3 regions of the Pseudoalteromonas sp. PAB 2.2 genome follow, and region 2 is predicted to be linked to each of the others. Evidence: predicted binding sites of a transcription regulator. Region 2 holds the regulator's gene; each other region holds the start of a gene.

The links. The regulator MetJ, encoded in region 2, represses methionine synthesis genes. The targets are predictions, from matches to a motif close to TAGACGTCTAGACGTCTA.
Region 1: the regulator MetJ is predicted to act here: its motif matches at 1,126-1,143, upstream of metK (methionine adenosyltransferase).
Region 3: the regulator MetJ is predicted to act here: its motif matches at 3,263-3,280, upstream of BWD47_RS08520 (methylenetetrahydrofolate reductase).

What each region holds. Positions count from the first base shown of each region.
Region 1 covers NZ_LYPI01000013.1:137,397-142,991, reverse strand. The annotation lists gene tkt (transketolase) at 1-977, opposite strand, end outside; gene metK (methionine adenosyltransferase) at 1,245-2,396, shown strand; gene BWD47_RS12935 (diacylglycerol kinase) at 2,841-3,245, opposite strand; gene BWD47_RS12930 (START domain-containing protein) at 3,314-4,000, opposite strand; gene BWD47_RS12925 (CYTH and CHAD domain-containing protein) at 3,966-5,486, opposite strand.
Region 2 covers NZ_LYPI01000011.1:112,656-118,250, forward strand. The annotation lists gene priA (primosomal protein N') at 1-264, opposite strand, end outside; gene rpmE (50S ribosomal protein L31) at 511-726, shown strand; gene BWD47_RS10530 (malic enzyme-like NAD(P)-binding protein) at 1,251-2,492, shown strand; gene metJ (met regulon transcriptional regulator MetJ) at 2,614-2,934, opposite strand; gene metB (cystathionine gamma-synthase) at 3,158-4,423, shown strand; gene metL (bifunctional aspartate kinase/homoserine dehydrogenase II) at 4,428-5,595, shown strand, end outside.
Region 3 covers NZ_LYPI01000010.1:4,441-10,035, forward strand. The annotation lists gene BWD47_RS08510 (DUF3581 domain-containing protein) at 25-726, shown strand; gene BWD47_RS08515 (DEAD/DEAH box helicase) at 820-2,055, shown strand; gene BWD47_RS08520 (methylenetetrahydrofolate reductase) at 2,261-3,217, opposite strand; gene BWD47_RS08525 (pitrilysin family protein) at 3,475-5,595, shown strand, end outside.

The DNA.
Region 1 (5,595 bases), on a different contig from region 2:
TTAAATTCTGCTGCTAGCTCTGGGTGTGCATCTGCGTATGCCGCAAACTTTTCGTCCCAGTTTGATTCTAGCTGTTGGCCCTTTTCTTTTGCGTCCCATTCGCTGTAGATATCAGCTGGGATTTCAAATGCTTCGCCTGTCCAGCCTAAGAACTCACGTGCCGCTTTGATCTCATCATGACCAAGTGGAGCACCATGACAGTCATGACTACCCGACTTATTAGGTGAACCGTAACCAATCACTGTTTTACAACAAATTAATGATGGCTTGTCGGTAATGCTACGTGCTTCTTCGATTGCTGCGCGGATGGCCTCAGGGTTATGACCATCAACATCACTCACCACGTGCCAGCCATATGCTTTAAAACGTGCAGGTGTGTCGTCGCTGAACCAACCTTCTACTTCACCGTCGATAGAGATGCCGTTGTCATCCCAAAACGCAACAAGTTTACCCAGGCCTAATGTGCCCGCTAATGAACAGGCTTCGTGAGAGATACCTTCCATTAAACAGCCATCACCCATAAACGCATAGGTAAAGTGATCAACAATGTCATGGCCTTCACGGTTAAACTGAGCAGCAAGCGCTTTTTCAGCAATTGCCATACCTACCGCATTTGTGATCCCTTGGCCTAATGGGCCCGTAGTGGTCTCAATACCTGGTGCATAGCCATACTCTGGATGCCCTGGTGTTTTTGAATGCATTTGACGGAAGTTTTTAATTTCTTCAAGTGGTAAGTCGTAACCACTTAAATGTAGTAGAGAATAAATCAGCATCGAACCGTGGCCATTTGAAAGAATAAAGCGATCACGGTCTGCCCACTCTGGGTTCGTCGGGTTGTGCTTTAGATAATCGCGCCATAGTACTTCTGCGATATCTGCCATGCCCATAGGGGCTCCAGGGTGGCCAGAGTTGGCCTGTTGTACTGCGTCCATTGATAAGACGCGAATAGCATTTGCAAGTTCTTTGCGAGATGGCATGAATTCTCCTACCTTTAATGTATTTGCGCTGGTTGTTTGTTAAGCCCCATTCTTACTTATTGTATGGGTGCAGTGCAATTAAAAATCCGTATTAAATGGGTCTATTACCACTGTTTATTAAGAACGAAATGTTATTAGTAATTTAAAATAGACGTCTAGGCGTAAAATAACTATGCAAACATAATTGTTTTAGATAAAATACGCCCCTTAATTTTTTAGCGCTATTACCGACGTTAGTGAAGCGCAATATTTGTGAGCAGAAATACAATGGCAAAACATTTATTTACTTCTGAATCTGTATCTGAAGGTCATCCGGATAAAATCGCGGACCAAATCTCTGACGCGGTTCTAGATGCTATCTTAGAGCAAGATTCTCATGCCCGTGTTGCATGTGAGACTTACGTTAAAACTGGTATGGTTATGGTGGGTGGTGAAATCACTACTAGCGCGTGGGTTGATATCGAAGAAATTACACGTAAAACTGTACGTGAAATCGGTTACACGCATTCAGACATGGGTTTTGATGCTGACTCGTGCGCAATCCTAAACACTATCGGTAAACAATCTCCAGACATCAACCAAGGTGTTGACCGTGCACGTCCAGAAGACCAAGGCGCGGGTGACCAAGGTTTAATGTTTGGTTATGCATGTAACGAAACAGACGTTTTAATGCCTGCACCAATCACGTATTCACACCGTTTAGTTCAGCGTCAAGCGCAAGTTCGTAAAAGCGGTGAGCTTAACTGGTTACGCCCAGATGCAAAATCACAAGTAACATTTGCATATGAAAATGGTAAGCCGGTAGGTATTGATGCTGTTGTTCTTTCAACGCAACACTGTGATTCAATCTCACAAAACGACCTAGTAGAAGCGGTAATGGAAACCATCATTAAGCCGGTTCTTCCAGCAGAGCTTATCTCTAGCGCAACGAAATTCTTCATCAACCCAACTGGCCGTTTCGTTATCGGTGGTCCAATGGGTGACTGTGGTCTGACTGGCCGTAAAATCATCGTTGATACATACGGTGGTATGGCGCGTCACGGTGGTGGTGCTTTCTCAGGTAAAGATCCATCAAAAGTTGACCGTAGCGCTGCATACGCGGCACGTTACGTTGCTAAAAACATGGTTGCTGCGGGTCTTGCTGACAAGTGTGAACTTCAAGTTTCTTACGCTATCGGTGTTGCAGAGCCAACATCTATCAGCATCGAGACATTTGGTACAGGTAAATTAGAAGAAGCACGTCTAATCGAATTAGTGCGTGAGCACTTCGACCTACGTCCTTACGGCTTAATCCAAATGCTTGATCTTGAGCGTCCTATCTATCAACCGACTGCCGCTTATGGTCACTTCGGTCGTGAAGAGTTCCCTTGGGAGCGTACAGACAAAGCAGGCGCACTTCGCGCAGCTGCTGGCCTGTAATAGGGTATACAGACTGAAAAAGCGCCATTTTGGCGCTTTTTTTGTGTTTAATTTTTTACTCTAAATTTTTATACCATTGCGCTTATACCATTACGCTTAATTAAGTGGTCTATTTTGAGGCAATAAAACCGCGTTGATAACAAGGCAAAAATTTAGTTATTTAGTTGTTCTAAATCAGAAATTTTTAACGCAGGTAGCGACTGGTTTAATCACTCAAAATGATTAAGTATTTTTGCGGAATGGTATTAAATAAGTGGTCTATTTTAAGGCAATAAAACCGCGTTGATAACAAGGCAAAAATTTAGTTATTTAGTTGTTCTCTGCAATTGCTCCTGCATTGCTCTACCTCCTGCATCCATGCAGTCGTAAATCAGATATTATTAACGCAGATAGCGACTGGTTTCATCACTCAAAATGATTAAGTATTATTGCGATTGGTATTAATTACAGTAACGTCATTATCTTTTCATACATCGCCACCAGCCAAACCAGCGCTAAAATAACCAATGACAAGGTCACCGCTGCCGAGGCCATATCCTTTGCGCGCCCAGACAGTACATGATATTCAATCCCCACTCTGTCAGTCAGCGCTTCGATGGCCGAATTGAGTAGTTCAACAATCAACAGTAATAAATACGGAATAAACAACACGAGCCAATGAGTCAGTGACTGCGCCAGAAAAACCGATAACGGTAATAAACACACCCCTAAATAAATTTCTGAGCGAAAAGCTGACTCTTCTTTAAATGCGGCCTTAAAACCTTTAATTGAGCACCTTGTGGCTTTTAAAATACGTCCAATACCAATGCCGTTGGGTTTATTGACCAAGGGGATTTTGGGTTCTTTCATGCTGTTCCTAGTACGAATAAACTTCGCAGATAATATTCATAAATACCTAAAATGTCATCTTCGCTTTACTAAGATAAGCACTTTCCTGGCACACTTGGGGGATTTGTCCGTGAAAACGCATTCTTTTTTAGCTGTTCACGCAATGCTTGTAATGACTTAAACACACTTTTTAAAGATACTTTATTACTTAACCAATGCGGAATAGCACCGCTTGGGTCTGCATACGCTTGGTGAGTAATCAATAAGTTATTTTGCTGTTGCTCTAAGCGCCAATAAGCGGCGAGCTCTTTAATACGCACCACCCCTTTTACCAAAGGTTTAACGTAGGGCTGGCTGGTAATTTTAAGCTCGGTTTTATTATCGCTTAAGGTGTGATAGCAAGAGTAGCTCACTAAATCACGATCAGAAACCGGCCAAGGCGAGTTAAAGCGCGTATAAACGAGCGTCTCTGCGGGGCTAAGCCGCTCTATTAAGGTTACACTTTGAACATTTTCGAGCCAATTTGGCGCGTTGTCGGTATCGCTAAGTAAGGCCATAAAGTCATCTGCCTTGGTATCTTCAACAACCACAGATGCATTAATTTCGATAATGCCACTGTCATGTTTTTGATACGTGACCTTTATACCTTCTTGCTGCTTGTAAGTATGCCATTCTATTGGGGTCGCGACAGTTGAACAACTAAACCACGCTAACCCAATGAATAGCCAACGATTCACAAATTTATAACCAGTAGGGATCAGTATTGAATGAGGCATGACGACTTTGTTCCATGGCGCTCACTAAAAATTCTGACTTTTGCTCAAGCCACGTTTGAATCTTTGCTAATTCCTGATCGTCTTGTCCTGCACACAACTGCTTTAAATACTCAAGAGTACTGAGCTCGTAAATACCATGCGAAATATCTAACCAAGGAATACGAAACTCGCTTCTGTCGTCTTTATTGAATAATGCCCCCAAACAGTTACCACTTAACAGAGAGTTTTCTAGACGAGTACGCAACGATAAATAGTCTTTATCACTCAGTGCTTGTTGTTCAGGAATAAGCTCATGCATATCGTGCCAATCTTTTGCAAATAAACGCTTGGCTATATCTGCTACTGGTTTTTCTGCAGCTTGGAACTCTGCCTGCCCCCACGACTTACGCCATTGCTTTTCAATCAACCAGGTGGTCAATTGCAACAGCAAACGGTTGTAACGGGTGCTGTGAAATAACGCTTTTACATCGTCAATACTCGGCTGAAGCTCTTTTAGGTCGTTAATCACTTGAGTTAGCTCTGGTGCGCTATTAATTTTTTTATAATAGGCGTGACGTTTTGAGGTATAGGTTTTTAACTGAATGGCGTTTTCAACCCACGCCAACTCACTCAGCAACCACTTTAACTCAGTACGTAATGACTCTGTATCATCCTTACTAACAATATCATCGAACAGCCAAAAGGTGTGGCGAATTAATCGAATGCCATCTGTGACTCGTTTTAAGGTTTTTAAGCTCGGCTTGATGAAGTAACAGGCTTCATGCTTTTGTACAAAGCGAATCGCGTAATTTATCCCTGCGACCAAAGCTTGTTCTTGTGTGGCCTCTTTTTTAAGAGGCACAAACCCAATCGATTTACTTGCTTTTAGTGGGGTGTTATCAGCTAAGCCATAACCTCGTGCAGCTTTCGAATATAGCCCAAGACGCACATTACATTCGCTAACCAGTTTATCTGCAAGGGCAAATAACTCGTGGCGACTGCCTTCAATTAATTCCACTTCAAGCTCAGAGATCAGCTCAACTTTACCTGACGCTGCAATTTCACCTTTATCAAGTACAACCTCAATTTTAGCTCCACTGTTGGTTTCGATTAACCACGTGCGACGAATAAAGTTAGTACTAAAAATAGGATACAGGTTGTCAGCAATCGCATTAACTTGCATGCCATGCGGCCAAATTGTGGCATCAAAAGCCATTAAATCTGGGCGACCACCCTCTAAAGGTAAGTTATATTCTGGGCGTTGATGTAATCCACCTACAACTTCGCCAGCGAGTTTAATCGTTTGCTCGCACTGGTTATCACAGCAGCGGGTACGCAAACCAATATCCAGTGCGCGTAACTCACGACTTGGCGTATCATAGTAAGCATTTTGTAAGCTGCGTGACGGTTTATTTGTAACGGTTTTTGCAAATTGAGTAATTAATGCGGGGATCAGTGGAACAACGGCATCTGACACCAAAAACTTCAGTTCTATCTCAGTATCCATTCGTTTTGCGGAGTACATTTAAAATAAATAAGTGCTCAAAATAAACAAAGCAGCTACTTAATGCAAACTTTTTCCTGATTTTTACCCTCAAACCCTGTCTTGGATTACA
Region 2 (5,595 bases):
GCGAGCAGTAAATTTTAGCAGTGCTAAGTGTTGCTCAGATAAAATAGGGGCATCGTCTATAACATCAATAATGGCTTTAATTTTATCTTCGGGTACATCGGTACTGGTTTTGATTGCCAGTACGACTGCTATCTTTTTTTGAGAGCCAAAAGGCACACGCACACGCATGCCTACTCGCAGCTCAGGGCTATGTAGCAGCTGCTCAACTTTATAATCGAAGGTACGCTGTAAAGGGACTTTTATGGCAACTTCTACAAAGTGCATAACAACTCAACTGAATTAAGAATAGAAAAAATAGCGTGTGTTGCTAATGTACTAAAATTAGTGCTAAAAACCTACCAACAAATACTGAACGTTTGATGACTTGTTTATTTTTTTAGCTAAAGATGAATTTAAAGCTTGTCGAGAGGCTGCTTGAGCTATAAAATACGCGACCTATTAATTGTATTAACGACGTATGGTGCCAGACTTCGGGTTTGGAGAGCGATGCGGCCTTAACTAGAGGTTCCTATGAAAGAAGGTATTCACCCTAAGTACGAAGCTATCACTGCAACTTGTTCATGTGGTAACAAATTCGAAACTAGCTCTACTTTATGTAAAGACATCCACTTAGACGTATGTTCTGAGTGTCACCCGTTTTACACTGGTAAGCAAAAGATTTTAGACACTGGCGGCCGTGTTGATCGTTTCAACAAGCGCTTCGGTGCACTTAGCAGCAAGAAGTAATATTTGCTGTTTAGTTGAAAGAAGCACCCTTTGGGTGCTTTTTTTATGCCTGAAATTCAGAACCATTCTTTTTTATATCCCATGCCTACACGCTTTATGTGCATAACTATTTCTGCTTGTTATGCCCAATATATCGCTAATAATGCAGACAAATAGTGATCCCTTCGCTATATTTTGAATTGTATAATTGATTCCAAAAGTTGTAAAAAGTAACAATTTATATGAACTTAACCTATAAATGCTGTTAAGTTCGTTAAAGTTGCTTATTTTGCTAAGTTTCGCTTATTTGCTGTGTTCGTGCCTATAAAATACAAAAACAGGTGCTTAAATGGCCACAAATAGATGAATTTTTATCTGTTGTGAATTAAAACTATGTGCAGAAATTGTTGGGAAATCCTTTAAAATTAAGCGATATAGCATATAACAGGATAGACCTGATAATACTTGGAATTTTTATATATTACAGGTATCGTACAGATGCAAGCCCTCTCACTTTTTAACTTATTGCAGGATACTATCGCGTTATGTCAGATTTTCGTGAACAAGCATTACATTACCACGCTCACCCCGTTCCAGGTAAAATTAGTGTAGAACTAACTAAACCAGCAGAAACGGTTAATGATCTCGCTCTAGCATATAGTCCAGGTGTCGCAGAGCCCGTCCGTGAGATAGCAGCCGATCCAGCAAATGCCTATAAATACACCGGCAAAGGTAATATGGTTGCGGTTATTTCAAACGGTACCGCAATTTTAGGCTTAGGCAATTTAGGTCCGCTTGCATCAAAACCTGTGATGGAAGGTAAAGCACTTTTATTTAAACGCTTTGCAGGTTTAGACTCGATAGATATCGAAGTAAAACACCGCACGACAGAAGACTTCATTAATACTGTTGCAAATATTGCCGATACGTTTGGTGGTATCAACCTAGAAGATATTAAAGCGCCAGAGTGTTTCGAAATTGAAAAAGCGCTTATTGAGCGTTGTAGCATCCCTGTTTTCCACGATGACCAACATGGTACTGCAATCGTAACAGCAGCAGGCATGCTAAATGCGCTTGAAGTACAGGGTAAAGATATCGAAGACGCGATTATCGTGTGTTTAGGTGCCGGTGCAGCAGCGGTTGCATGTATGGAACTACTTATTAAATGTGGTGCATTGCGTGAGCACATTTATATGCTTGACCGCAAAGGCGTGATCCATACACGTCGTGATGACTTAAACGAGTATAAATTGCTATTTGCTAACAATACCGATAAGCGCACTTTGCAAGATGTAATAGCCGATGCTGATGTATTTGTTGGTGTATCTGGCCCTAACTTATTAACCGCTGAAGATTTAAAACTGATGGCAGATAAGCCGGTGGTTTTTGCATGTTCAAACCCTGATCCAGAAATCGCGCCAGCTGTTGCACACGGTGCACGTAATGATTTAATTATGGCAACAGGGCGTTCAGATTACCCTAATCAGGTTAATAATGTATTGTGTTTCCCATTCATTTTCCGCGGTGCGCTTGATGTGCGTGCGACATCAATCAATGATGAAATGAAAATCGCAGCGGTGCATGCTATTCGTAGTATTGCGAAAGAGCCTGTGCCTAACGAAGTGCTTAAGGCGTCGGGTGTTGATTCACTTGAGTTTGGTGCTGAGTACATTATTCCAAAACCAATGGACCCACGCTTATTACCACGTATTGCACGTGCTGTTGCAGAAGCAGCCGTTGAGTCTGGTGTGGCGCAAATTGACATGCCAGAAAACTACATGCGTTAAATAATTAGGTACCTATTCGTTTGATTAAGCGGGTGGGTATTACTAACTGCAAATAAAAAACTCAGCCAAGGCTGAGTTTTTTATGTCTGAGAAATCGGCTACGATCCGGTGGCCGAAATATTTACTCTGAATCAAGTACGGGGATATCTAACCCCATTTCTTGCATAATTCTTTTTACTTCTTCAGGTACTTTTTCAGGGTTATCTTTTCGAAGGTCGTCATCATTCGGTAATGGTTGACCTGTAAAAGCGTGTAAAAAGGCTTCGCACAGTAGCTCACTGTTAGTAGCATGACGAAGATTATTAATCTGACGACGCGTGCGCTCATCAGTTAATACTTTTAATACGTTCAGCGGAATTGATACGGTAATTTTTTTTACTTGCTCTGATTTTTTACCGTGTTCTGCATATGGGTGAATGTATTCACCGTTCCATTTAGCCATAAGTTGTTTCGTTGCCTCGGTTGTCAGTTGTTTACGCCTTATCCACAGCGCAAGATGCGGAAATTCTATCGCTTTAAAAAAGATAGTCAAATACTAGTTATTTAGCCATCTAGTCGTGTAAATGTATAAACTTCTATGTAATGGCGATAAATGCTTTGACTTCTCATATTTGATCATCTAACCTTTTAGACGTCTAAACATCCAATTCTAAGTAGGTGATGAAATGAGTGAAAAAAATAAAGCGACGATTGCTGTTCGTCATGGCATTGAAGCCGATAAACACCACGGTGCAGTCGTTCCACCAATTTACTTATCAACCACCTATTCGTTCGCTGATTTTGATACTAAGCGCCAATATGACTATGGCCGCAGTGGTAACCCTAACCGTGATATTTTAGCCGAAACACTCGCTGAACTAGAGGGCGGAGCTAAAGGCATTATCACTGCGACAGGCATGGCGGCTGTTCACTTAACGACACAGCTTTTGAATAGCGATGATACCTTGGTTATTCCACATGACTGTTACGGCGGTAGCTATCGTTTATTTACCTCATTAGAGAAGCGCGGTTTACTGAAACTAAAAGTGCTTGATTTAACAAAAGCTGAAAATCACCAAGAAATCTTAGCGATAAAACCTAAACTGATCTGGATTGAAACACCCAGTAACCCCATTTTACGCCTAACAGATATTAAAGCGATTACCGCCATTGCTAAACAATGCGGTGCACTTGTTGCGGCTGATAACACGTTTTTATCGCCGGCCTTGCAAAACCCGATTGAGTTTGGTGTTGATATAGTCGTGCATTCAACGACTAAATACATTAACGGTCACTCTGATGTGGTTGGCGGTGCTGTTATTGCAGCAACGCAAGAGTTGGGTGATGAACTGGCTTGGTGGGCAAATAATATTGGTATTACGGGTGCACCGTTTGATAGTTATCTTACTCTGCGTGGTTTACGCACTTTAAATGTGCGTTTAAAACAGCACCAAGAGAATGCGTTTGCAATTGCAGAATATTTAGAAGATTCACCGTTTGTGAGCCAAGTATATTATCCCGGTCTCGCTTCTCATCCTCAGCATGCGCTCGCTAAAGCACAGCAACGCGGTTTTGGTGGCATGGTGAGTTTTGATATTAAAGGCGACATTAATGATGCTGCGGCTTTTCTAACAGGCCTTAAAGAGTTTAGCTTAGCCGAATCATTGGGGGGCGTTGAGAGTTTAATTTGTCACCCTGCGACCATGACTCATGCTGGAATGGAGGCAAAAGCTCGCTTAGAAGCAGGGGTGGGTGATACGTTAATTCGTATCTCTGTTGGCATTGAGGATGTAAAAGATTTAATTGCCGATTTAGACCGTGTTTTCAATTTAGTTAAACCAGGTCAGGGGCAGCAAGCCACTCAGAGCAACGCGAAGCAAACGCACACGCAAGCCAATACGCAACAAAGCAGCACTTTTAAGTTAACGCCAGCACATACGGCATTGTGGTAGAAAAATGGTAAATATTGTTCATAAATTTGGTGGCTCAAGCTTAAGCTCTGCAGAGCGTTATCATGCTGTGGCAAATATTGTTTTAGCAAATACGCAGCAAGGTGATTGTGTGGTGGTGTCTGCATCGGGCAAAACAACCGACACCTTGGTAAAACTTTGGCAAAGTTATCAACAGCAAGATAACCAAGCGGTTAGTGATATTTTATTGCTGATTGATAATAATCAGCGCGCCTTAATAGAGCAGCTGTTAGTAGCAAAAAACAAGCAGCAGGCATTGGCACAATTAAAAGATGAGCTGGCGCTATTAAATATACTTATTGCTAAACAGCAACTACAAGAAGCCGTGTTGCTAGCACATGGAGAAGTATGGTCTGCGCGTTTATTAGCGGGCTATCTAAATCAGCTGGGTGTGGCAGCACAGGATGTGGATGCACGGCAGTTATTTACATTAAATGATGGCCAACTATTGCATCAAAAGAATCAACAGCAATGCACCGATGCGATCAGTAAAGTAAAGATCAATGTGGTGACAGGCTTTATCGCTGCAGATTGTCAGGGTAAGACGGTAACACTGGGTCGTAATGGCAGTGACTACAGTGCGACCTTGTTAGCAAGCTATACCTTTGCCAAGCAAGTGTCTATTTGGACTGATACCCAAGGTGTATTCAGTACAGACCCTCGTAAGGTGAAAAACGCCGTTAAATACGCAAAAGTGTGCCGAGAGCAAGCTAATTTATTGGCTCGCTTAGGTAACCCTGTTTTACATGCAAAAACCTTATCACCGCTTAAAGACAGCGATATTAAACTTGTTGTAAGAAGTAGCTTTGATTGTGATGCCAGCCCAACTGAGGTTGTAAAAGAAGGGTATAGCAAGGCGAAGCGTTTTATTACGACCTTAGATAATATCGATTTACTGCGTGTTGATACGCTAAGCACAGGTGAAGTGGGGGAGCTGAGTCAGCTAATTCAGCACAGTTTGCATCATTTTGTGAAAGAAGGTGATACCTATTTGCTGGTACCAGGGCACAGTACTCATCAAGTGGTGAGTCACCTTGCTGGGCGGGCTAATATTGTTGAATCTAATTTAAGCGGCTGCGCGGTTGTGGCACCAAGTAGCGATGTGAGCCAGTTAGCTGAACAAGCAATTTCGCTCCTTAAAGAGCAAAGTATTC
Region 3 (5,595 bases), on a different contig from region 2:
AAGCAGTTTAAGCAGTGAACAATTATGTTAAGTCCATTTTATCAGCAACATGCTGATTACGTCTCTATTACTCGTGAGCAAGGTTGTCGTTTTGCTAAGTCCGTGGCAGATGACTTTAATCCGTTACACGACAAAGATGCCAAAAAGTTTTGTGTACCTGGCGATTTACTTTTTTCGCTTGTACTCAGCCGTTACGGGATCAGCGAAAAGATGGAATTCACTTTTGCTGGTATGGTTGATGAGACATCAAAGCTCTCTTTTCCAGAAGGCGCCGATGAATTTGATATCACTGATGGCGATAAAGTAATGCTTAAAGTGAAACGTGAGGGGGCGGTCAGTCAATGTCCAGATTTGATCAATAGCTTAATTAAAAACTACGTTGAGTTTTCTGGTACCACTTTCCCGCATGTGATCATTCCATTAATGGGTAAGCAAGATGTAATGATCAATCCAGCACGACCTATGGTTATCTATGAGTCAATGCTCATTAATTTAGACCGACTTGATATTACGTCACCAGCGCTGCAATTCGCGGAGCCTGATTTCACTTATACAGGTAAGCGAGGAAAAATCACCTTACGTTTCGATTTATTAGAAAAGGGTGAAAAAGTCGGGTCAGGCGAAAAGCACATGGTGGTGTCAGGCATTCGTGAATACTGCCAAGCAACCGTGGATGATCTGATTGCGTTTTATAATCAACGCAAAGAAACACTTAAACCTGCATAACGGCAACCCTTGTAAGAAAAGGCGCTTTAGCGCCTTTTTTGTTTTTAGTGTTGCGCGTACAATAGACGTTTTACAGTAATTGTGCATCCTATCATGTCAGTAACCAGCTTTTCAGAGTTAAACCTTGCACCTGAACTCCTTTCAGCATTGCAAGCAGAGAATTATCACACCCCAACGGCTATTCAAAGCCAAACTATCCCGCTTATTTTAGCCGGGGTTGATGTTATGGGAAGTGCACAAACAGGCACGGGCAAAACAGCTGCCTTTGTTTTACCACTGCTTAATAACTTATTGCGTGAAGAGCCGCTGCCCGAGGCTGTAAAAGTTTTAATCCTGACACCAACGCGAGAGCTTGCACAACAAGTATTTGCCAGTGTTGAGCGTTATGCAGCTAATACACCTATTAAAGCCGCGCTTGCTTATGGCGGCGCCAGTATTGGCCCACAAATTAAAGCCATTAAAGGTGCGCAAGTTGTGGTGGCTACACCAGGACGATTACTTGATCATGTGATTAAAGGGAGCATTAAATTATCTGCCATTAGTGCCCTTGTTTTTGATGAAGCAGATCGCATGCTTGATATGGGGTTCATTGATGAAATAAAGCGTATTCTTCGTCATGTTCCAAAACAGCGCCAAACCTTACTCTTTTCAGCCACATTTGATGACAGCATTTTTGAGCTAAGTAAACAGTTGTTGAATGATCCTAAGTTAGTTGAGGTTGATAAACGCAATTCGGCTGCTGTTGAAGTTGAGCAGATTGTGTATGCGGTTGATGAGGATCGTAAACGCGAACTCGTTTCACATATGATCGGCATGAAAAATTGGCAACAAGTACTTATATTCACCCGCACTAAACAAACGGCCGATAGTCTGGCAAAAGAAATGTGTAAGGACGGCTTAAAAACGGAGTCTATTCACGGCGATAAAAGCCAGGGGGCGCGAGACAAAGCGCTGCAAAATTTTAAGACGGGTGTCACTCGAGTACTTGTCGCTACAGATGTTGCGGCGCGTGGCCTTGATATCGCCTCATTAAAGTATGTGATTAACTACGAACTACCCTATGTTGCAGAGGACTATGTTCACCGTATAGGGCGGACAGGACGAGCGGGTGAAACAGGGTTGGCCATGTCATTGGTGAGTATTGATGAGCAATGGTTACTGGATGAAATTGATGTTTTATTAGATACACGCTTAACACCACAATGGCTGCCAGGTTACGAGCCTGATTTAACAAAAGAGCCAAAACAAGTCCGAAAAAACACGAATAAGGCACGACGCTCTCGTGACAAAAAACGTATATTAGGGCAAAAAAATCCTAGGCGCCGATAGATTAAGCTGTATCAGTGCTAATTTAAGGGAGCCTAAATTAGCACTAATCAACACGCTAATAGCATAAGTCGTGTGTACATTAGCTTGGTGAACAAAAGCGTTTAATGAACTGTTATGCTTACCCGCATTTTCTTTGCTAGCGACCACGTTTTCTTGTTTTAAAATCGCTGTTAATTAAACGTATTGGTATAAACGCGCACATTATTTAAGCGATTTGTTTTTCGGCTAGGTTTAATTCCATGGTTGCTTTAAGTAAGCGGTAAAGATTAATTGACGCATCAATTTCTTCTTTACGGTTTGTTAAGCTCTCAATATTTAAACCAAGTGGCACCGCTAAATGTGCGCAGCTTTGTAATATGAGGTCAAGATTTTCACGGCAAATGCGTACTGACTCACTCAATGGATTTGCAGAATCAAGCATGCGCCATTTTGTTGCCTCCGGTACAGAGATACCCAGCCACTCCATAAAATCTAACGTTTTCTCACCACCACAGGGTGTAAACGTTAAAATTATACGCTTAGGTGCGATGCCTAACGCTTTGCAGCTACGTGCATAGCTAGTGATTAAATCAATGGTTGCTTGTGCGTTGTAGACGGCTTGTGAAATAAAAAACTTACAACCTTGCTCTGTTTTTTCTAATAGACGGTCATGCTCGTTACGTTTGCTTGCATGGCGTTCAGCAATAGTCACACCGCCAAGAAACACATCATTGTCTTGCTTAGCAAGGGTGTTATAAGCATCAGGTAAACTTAGTTTGATATCACCATGCGAAGATGGGCTGCCTACCAAGACTAGATTTTTTAAATCAAACTCATTACGTGTTTCGTGTAGCCAATCGGTAAATTCAGCTTCACTGCGCTGGGCAACACTTTTGTAGGTAATAACATCTAAATGAGACAGGCTACGCAACAAATGGCTGTACTCACGTGGGTCTACGGTTTCTTTAAATGGAAACGGACGCGGCTTTTCTGTACGGCTGCTTTCATCTTGAATGTCGTAGATAATGACACCATCGTATTCAATTTCATGAAGGCGACCCAATAATTTTTGTGCAATGGTTTCAAGCATGGCTTTATCAGTGCCTGATTTAGGCGGTGTGGTACCAATCAGGTATACACCCTGATTGGTGTCTTCAATTTTCTCTTGTAGTGATAAAGCCATAATCCTCATTCCAGCTCGTGCCTGCGTCTATGGGAAATAATATAGCAGCCATTTAGACGTCTAGATAGATTTTTCTGTTGAAAGTTTTTCAATGAGCATGAATTTAATTCAAGTTGGTGGTGGGGTGTTATCTTAAATTGACACACCTGTTTACATTAATTGTGCCCTTGACCCTCATATTTTCCAGTACTTTCATGCATAATCAAACACAACTGATTATGAGAAAAATAACTAACAAGTAAAATTAAAGGATCATTATGAAATTTAGATTATTAGCGACCAGTGTTGCTGTAACGCTTGCTCTTAGCGGGTGTGCGACGAATTCACAATCAAATATGGTTAAAGAAGTCGAAATAGAACAGGTTGTCAGCCAAGAAGATAACCGTGTATTTAGCCAAGATTACGTTTTAGAAGAACTAGAAAATGGTCTTCGTGTCATGGTGGTAAAAACGGATTACCCCGATGTTGTTTCATTACAAATTCCCGTGTCGGTAGGTTCTCGTAACGAAGTAGAAGAAGGCAAAACGGGCTTTGCTCACTTTTTTGAGCACATGATGTTTAAAGGCTCAGAAAAATTCCCACAAGACGTGTATTCAGATATTTTAAAAAACTCGGGTGTTGATAACCGCGCGTATACTACTAATGATTACACCAACTATCATTTAAACTTCTCAAAAGAGCACCTTGATAAAGTGCTTGAAATTGAAGCTGATATCTTTCAAAACCTCACGTACAGCGAAGAACAGTTCCGTACAGAAGCCTTAACAGTGAAAGGTGAGTACTTAAAAAATAATGCCAGTCCAATTCGTAAATTGCTTTCAGCAGTGCGTAACGAAGCATTTGAGAAACATACTTATAAACACACCACGATGGGCTTTTTTGAAGACATTGAAGCCATGCCAGATCAAATGGCTTACGGGAAAGAGTTTTTCGCAAAATTTTATAAACCAGAATATGTATCGTTGGTCATTGTTGGTGATGTCGACCCTCAAGAAACCATGGCAATGGTGAAAAAACATTGGGGTAACTGGAAAAAAGGTGATTACCAAGCAGATATTCCAGTAGAGCCAAAGCAACAAGCGCCAAAATATATACATGAGCAAAATGACGGTTTACCAGGCCATTGGTTGCTTGTATCGTATAAAGGCACTGCGTGGGATCCAACGCAAAAAGATCGCGCCGCACTTGATTTAATCTCACAGCTTTATTTCTCAAATAACTCAGCGCTTTATCAAGAATTGGTGGTTGATAAGCAAATCGCAAGTCAAATGTTCACTTATAATCCTGATACAAAAGATCCGGGGTTATTGCATGTCTTTGTAAAAGTAGAAAACGAAGCCGATCTTGCAAAAGCACGTGATGCCATTAACCGCACATATGTACAAGCACGCACTGAGCTTGTTGATGCCCAAAAACTGGCAGACTTAAAATCAAATTTAAAATACAGCTTTATCAATGGGCTTGATTCATCGCAATCAATCGCCTCGACACTTGCAAGCTACATGCATTTTGAGCGTGATCCAGAGGTAATCAATCAGCTCTATGCGACTGCCGATAGCATCACCCCAGAAGACATTAAAGCGATAGCGAATAAATACTTTGTTGATTCAAGCCGAACTACAGTGACGATGTCGGCTTTAGATAACGTGGCAGGATTTGAGCAAGAAGTTGACCTAAACGCAGCCGTTGCAAGTACAGAACAAGCGCCAACAGAGCGTCATTTTAAAGTGCTCGATAAAACCAACAGTTCACCATTGGTTGATGTTAACTGGTTATTTAATACCGGTGCCGCGGCCGATCCAGCAGGTAAAAAAGGCGTCGCCGCATTAACGGCAGCCATGCTTGCGAAAGGTGGCTCAGAAACGATGAGCTATAAAGACATTCAAAAAGCGTTATACCCACTCGCGGGTAGCTTTGGGTATCAAATCGATAAAGAGATGATTTCGTTGCGCGGTCGTGTACACAAAGACAATGCGGCACAGTGGTATGCGCTTGTGAGTGAACAATTACTCAACCCAGGTTTTAGAGAAGATGACTTCAAACGCCTGAAAAAAGAGCTTATCGATAGCATTAAAGCGGGGCTTAAAGCATCAAACGATGAAGAGCTCGGTAAAGAAGTGCTTTATCATCAACTGTATAAAGGCCACCCATACGAAAGCTATAACTATGGTGACTTATCTGATCTGGAAGCATTGACGCTTGATGATGTAAAAGCGTTTTACGACAAGCAATTCACACAATCAAAACTAACCGTAGGTTTAATTGGTGCGATTCCAAGCGATGTAAAATCTGCGATGCTAAAAGATTTAACATCGCTGCCACAAGGCAAAGAAAGCCGTTTAGTAATTCCCGATGCGCCAGCACTGAGTGGTCACCAT